Pseudolabrys taiwanensis: one gene and its partner. The protein of the gene in region 2 interacts with the protein of the main gene of each other region in a pairwise test. Links are inferred from orthologs where the notes say so. Each region holds a gene or a part of one and is shown on either strand. Other genes may lie near its edges.

Region 1 (2,991 bases), 240 kb from region 2 along the record:
GCATAAGTCCAAAGTCTGCGCGCCGAGGAGCAACGCGGTGGCCCCTTGTCTGCGGCACGATGGTCGCGGGAATCACGCCGTCGTGTGACGTTCAAGGGACTTACAATGACCATGAATAAAGTGATCGTGGCCGCTGCCGCCGTTCTCCTGTCTGCCGGCATGACGCCGGTCTCTGCCGCCGATATCGCGCCGGCTTCGACAGTGCTCTCGCCTGCGCGTGCGGCGACGTGGACCGGGTTCTATGCAGGGGTGAACGCCGGCTATGCCTTCGGCACGGCGGACACCATCCTCAGCGTTTCCTCGGCGACATTGCCGTTCTCGTCGGACTATGATGGCTTCGTTGGCGGCGTGCAGCTCGGTTACAACTGGCAGGCCGGCCGGGCAGTATTCGGCTTCGAAGTCGATTTGCAGTATGCCGACGCCAGCGGCAGCGCATTGTTGCCGACAACGACCGTCACCGCCAAGAACGCGCTGGAGTGGTTCGGAACGGCGCGTGGCCGCCTCGGGATCGCCTTCGATCGGGTCATGCCGTACGTCACCGGCGGCTTTGCCTTCGGCAAGAACAAGCTCGAGATCCACGATGTCGTGAGCGGAACCCGTGTCGAGGACACGGCGACGCATCGTGGCTGGACGTTTGGCGGCGGCGTGGAAATCGCGGTGCGCGAGAATTGGAGCGCCAAGTTCGAGTATCTGCACGTCGATCTGGGCGAAAAGAACAACTATCTCGCCGACATCATTGGCGGCACGGGTTCGGCGTTGAAGCCCGATCTGAAGTTTGGTCTGGCCCGCGCCGGGCTCAACTACCGGTTCTGATCTGCGGGCGGGCGAACGTCGCGTTCGCCCGCGTTGGCTCGCTCAGGCGCGTGTTCCTGGCGATGCGGCCGCCGTCAGGACGACAGCGGCTCGCTCTGCATGCCGCCGCTCGCGAGGAACTGCTCGAGCCAGTGGATGTGATAGTTGCCGTCGATGATGTCCGGCTCGGCGAGCAGCGCTCGGAACAGCGGCAGCGTCGTCTCGATGCCGTCGACGACGACTTCGTCGAGCGCACGCTTGAGCCGCATCAGGCATTCCTGCCGCGTCTTGCCGTGCACGATCAGCTTGCCCACTAGCGAGTCGTAATAAGGCGGGATCGAGTAGCCCTGATAGACCGCCGAGTCGATGCGCACGCCGAGACCGCCGGGCGGGTGATAGTGCAGGATCTTGCCGGGCGAGGGCCGGAACGACACCGGGTTCTCCGCATTGATGCGGCACTCGATGGCGTGACCGTGGAAGCGGATGTCGCTCTGCTTCAAGGTCAGCTCGGCGCCGGCGGCGACGCGGATCTGCTCGAAGATCAGGTCGATGTCGGTGATCATTTCGGTCACCGGATGCTCGACCTGGATGCGCGTGTTCATCTCGATGAAGTAGAACTTGCCGTCCTCGTAGAGGAATTCGACCGTGCCGACGCCGAGATAATTGATCTCGCGCATCGCCTTGGCGACGACCTCGCCGATCTCGTCGCGCGCCTTGACGTTGAGCGCGGGCGAGGGGCTTTCCTCGAGCACTTTCTGGTGCCGGCGTTGCAGCGAGCAGTCGCGCTCGCCGAGATGGATGGCGTGGCCCTTGCCGTCGCCGAGCACCTGGATCTCGATGTGGCGCGGCTTTTCCAGATACTTCTCGATGTAGACGGCGTCGTCGCCGAAGGCCGCCTTGGCTTCGCTGCGCGCCGTCGACAACGCGGTCGACAGGTCGGCGGCCGTGCGCGCGACCTTCATGCCGCGTCCGCCGCCGCCGGCCGCGGCCTTGATCAGCACCGGATAGCCGATCTCGTCGGCGATCTTCTTGGCTTCGGCGTCGGACGACACGCCGCCTTCGGAGCCGGGCACAACCGGAATGCCGAGGCGCTTGGCCGTGCGCTTGGCCTCGATCTTGTCGCCCATGATGCGGATGTGCTCGGCCTTCGGGCCGATGAAGGCGAGGCCGTGATCGGCGAGGATCTCGGCAAAGCGCGCGTTCTCCGACAGGAAGCCGTAGCCGGGATGCACGGCGTCGGCGCCGGTGATCTCGCAAGCGGCGAGGATCGCCGGGATGTTCAGATAGGAGTCCTTCGCCGCCGGCGGGCCGATGCACACGCTCTCGTCGGCGAAGCGCACATGCATGGCGTCGGCGTCGGCGGTCGAATGCACCGCCACGGTCGGAATGCCGAGCTCCTTGCAGGCCCGCAGGACACGCAGCGCGATCTCGCCGCGATTGGCGATGAGGATTTTATCGAACATTGCAGATGTCATGCCCTGCGAAAGCGGAGCATCCAGTATTCCGTGTGGCTTCGGTTGTATGCATTCGCTTCGTCTGTGGTTACTGGATCGCCCGCTTTCGCGGGCGATGACAGAAGAGGACTACTCGATAATCACCAGCGGCTCGCCGAACTCGACCGGCTGCCCGTCCTCGAACAGGATCTGGATCACGGTGCCGCCGCGCGGGGCGGGGATCTGGTTCATCGTCTTCATGGCTTCGACGATCAGCAGCGTCTCGCCGGCTTTCACCTTGCTGCCGATCTCGACGAACGGCTTGGCGCCGGGTTCGGGCGCGGCATAGGCGGTGCCGACCATCGGCGAGGTGACGACGCCGGGATGCTTGGCCGGATCGAGCGGCGCCGCGGCGGATTCACCGACCGGCTGCGGGATCGCGGCCGGCATGGCACGCGCGGGCACGACGACCGTCGGCGCGGCCGCCGCGCCACGGGCAACGCGGATGCGCTGGCCGTCCTGCTCGATTTCGATTTCGGTCAGACCCGTCTCGTCGAGAAGCTTCGACAGCTCCTGGATGAGTTCGCGGTCGACTAAGGTCTTTGCCGATTTGGCCATCGATGATCCGTCTTGAAGAGAGAGATGACGCGGCTGGCGAGAGCCGCGCTATTGCTTGTCCTTGGCGCCGACGATGCCGGCGAGCCCGATGATGCCGAGGCGATAGCTGTCGACGCCGAAACCGGCGATCACGGCCTTGGCCGCCTTC
Region 2 (2,844 bases):
GCTTCTCGGCGGATTTGGTGACGGGGGCGGTCTTGCGCCGGGCTTTGGCCATGAAGTCTCGTTCCTGATTGAGCGCGGCGTGTAGCAAGCGAGCGCGGTGTGAACAAGGGCTCTCACCGTCATCCTGAGGTGCGAGCCGCACTTGCGGCGAGCCTCGAAGGATGACGGCCACAGTGATTGCCCGCCGTCGCCCTTCGAGGCTCGCCGCTACGCGCCGAGCACCTCAGGGTGACGGCTCACTTTCCCATCAGCCGCGCGGCGTAGCGGGCCATGGTATCGACCTCGAGATTGACGTCGTCGCCCTTCTTCAGCGCGCCGAATGTCGTCACCGCGAGCGTGTGCGGAATGATCAGCACCGAGAAGGTGTCGCCCTCGACCGCATTCACCGTCAGCGAAATGCCGTCGAGCGCGACCGAGCCCTTCGGCGCGATGAAGCGCGACAGGTCCGGCGGCGCCTGGAACACGATGCGCGCCATGTCGGTCATGTCCTCGCGCGCGATCACCGTGGCGATGCCGTCGACGTGGCCCGCGACCATGTGGCCGCCGAGTTCGTCGCCGACTTTCAGCGGCCGCTCGAGATTGAGCTTGCCGCCCTCGCGCCACCGCTGCGCGGTGGTGATGCGCAGCGTCTCGTCCGCCGCATCGGCGGCGAAATAGGCGCGGCCGCCCTCCTCGCCCTTGCCGGTCACCGTCAGGCAGACGCCGTTGCAGGCGATCGATGCGCCATCCACGAGCTCCTCGCGCGGATAGCGCGTGAAGATGGTGAGCCGGTGCAGATTGTTGGCGCGCGCCTCGACGCTACGGATCTCGCCGACGTCGGTGACAATGCCTGTGAACATCACATTCTCCGTTCATTCCCGCGAAAGCGGGAATCCAGAGCCCGGAATTCAGACTCAGAACTCTTTGCCCCTGGGTCCCCGCTTTCGCGGGAACGAACGGTCGATAGGATCATCACGCCTTCTCGTACCAGGTGAGAGTATCAGGGCCGACCTGCTCGGTGTCGCCTTCGCGCATGCCTTCGGTGAGCGCGGACAGCGGCATGTCGGCGAGCGCGTCGAGGCCCTCGCCGAGCGGCTTGGGCGAGCGCAGCAAAGCGACCTCGTCGACAAGGCCCGCGCCGACGAAGCTGGCGGCGACGCGGGGACCCGCCTCGACCATCAGCCGCGTGATGCCCTCGCCGGCCAGCGCCTTGAGCACTTCGCCGAGATCGAGCTTGCCGTCGGTCTCCGGCACGCGGAACACCTTCGCGCCCTTGTGCACGAGGATGTCCTCGGCGACCTCGGAGGCGCTGGTCGCGCAGAAAATCCAGGTCGGCGTCTCACGCACGGTCGACAGCACGCCGAGCGACAGCGGCGTCTGCAATTTCGCGTCGAGCACGACGCGGATCGGCGAGCGCTCGAACATGCCGGGCAGACGGCAGGTGAGCTGCGGATTGTCCGCCAGCACGGTGCCGATGCCGGTGAGCACGGCGTCGCTCATCGCGCGCATCATGTGCACACGGGCCTGCGCCTCGTCGCCGGTGATGAAGGCGCGCTTGTTGCCGGCGTAGCCGACCTTGTCGTCGGACGAGAGCGCCATCTTCAACAGCACATGCGGCCGCGCTTGCGTGATCTTGGCGATGTGGCCGGCATGCGCGAGCCGCGCTTCGTCGGCCAGCAGGCCGGTATCGACCTGGATGCCGCTCTCGCGCAGCTTGGCGTAGCCCTGCCCGGCGACTTCCGGGTTGGGATCTTCCAGCGCCGAGACGACGCGCTTGATGCCGGCCTGGATGACGGCGTCGGCGCAAGGCGGCGTCTTGCCTTCGTGCGAGCACGGCTCGAGCGTGACGTAGAGCGTCGCGCCGCGCGCCGAACGCTTGGCGCGGCGCAGCGCTTCGGTCTCGGCATGCGGCCGGCCGCCGGGTTGCGTCCAACCGCGGCCGAGCACGACGCCGTCCTTGACGACGACGGCACCGACGGCCGGGTTCGGCCAGGTGTTGCCGAGCCCGCGGCGCCCGAGCGCGAGCGCGAGGCGCATGAAACGTTCGTCTTCAGTGGTGATGGGGGTGTCTGTCGTCATGTCTTGGCAAAGCGTGTGCGCTCCCCTCCCCCCGCGTAGCAAAGCGGAGCGGTGGGGAGGGGTCGGGGGTGGGGGGAATTTCGTTCAAGCGTCGCTAAAGCCCCCCACCCCGGCAGCTTCGCTGCCGACCCTCCCCACCGCTCGCAAGTGCTCGCGGGGGGAGGGAAAGGCTGCGGCGTGTGGCTCGCGATGCGGAAACTCACTTGCGTTCGGCCGGTACGATGGGCTTGCCGTCTTCCGACAATTCGTCGAGAGCGGCGCGGAAATCCTTGGCTTCGCGGAAATTGCGATAGACCGAGGCAAAGCGCACATAGGCAACGTCGTCGATGTTGCGCAAGTGCTCCATCACCGTTTCCCCGATGGTTTCGGACGTCACCTCGTTCTCGCCCAGGCTCTCAAGCTCGCGCACGATCTTGGAGACTTCCTGCTCGATGCGCTCGGGATCGACCGAGCGCTTGCGCAGCGCCACCTGCACCGACCGCAGCAGCTTGTCGCGGTCGAACGGCACGCGGCGGCCGTTGCGCTTGATGACGGTGAGCTCGCGCAATTGCACGCGCTCGAACGTGGTGAAACGGAAATTGCAGGCGAGACAGACGCGACGGCGGCGGATCACCGAGGAGTCTTCGGTTGGCCGCGAGTCCTTCACCTGTGTGTCCAGACTTCCGCAGCTCGGGCAGCGCATCACCTTCCCCCCTCCCACGCCGTCATGGCCGGGCTCGTCCCGGCCATCCACGTCTTTATCTTTTGCATCCGCCGTGAAGGCGTGGATGCCCGGCACAAGGCCGG

The links.
Region 1: the proteins of ribD (region 2) and accC interact in binary tests that used the Escherichia coli proteins (3 or more experiments, as listed by UniProt). The link is inferred for Pseudolabrys taiwanensis from one-to-one orthologs.

What each region holds. Positions count from the first base shown.
Region 1 is NZ_CP031417.1:1,641,090-1,644,080, reverse strand. The notes cover bases 72-2,991. They hold accC (acetyl-CoA carboxylase biotin carboxylase subunit), read right to left. Parts: upstream 2,256-2,991; coding sequence 888-2,255; downstream 72-887. Other genes in these bases: aroQ (type II 3-dehydroquinate dehydratase), read right to left, coding at 2,892-2,991; accB (acetyl-CoA carboxylase biotin carboxyl carrier protein), read right to left, coding at 2,376-2,843; DW352_RS07875 (outer membrane protein), read left to right, coding at 106-813. UniProt on the Escherichia coli protein: This protein is a component of the acetyl coenzyme A carboxylase complex; first, biotin carboxylase catalyzes the carboxylation of the carrier protein and then the transcarboxylase transfers the carboxyl group to form malonyl-CoA.
Region 2 is NZ_CP031417.1:1,404,430-1,407,273, forward strand. The notes cover bases 6-2,778. They hold ribD (bifunctional diaminohydroxyphosphoribosylaminopyrimidine deaminase/5-amino-6-(5-phosphoribosylamino)uracil reductase RibD), read right to left. Parts: upstream 2,059-2,778; coding sequence 952-2,058; downstream 6-951. Other genes in these bases: ribH (6,7-dimethyl-8-ribityllumazine synthase), read right to left, coding at 6-52; DW352_RS06750 (riboflavin synthase), read right to left, coding at 237-839; nrdR (transcriptional regulator NrdR), read right to left, coding at 2,258-2,740. Also shown: more of ribH, read right to left, coding at 1-5. UniProt on the Escherichia coli protein: Converts 2,5-diamino-6-(ribosylamino)-4(3h)-pyrimidinone 5'-phosphate into 5-amino-6-(ribosylamino)-2,4(1h,3h)-pyrimidinedione 5'-phosphate.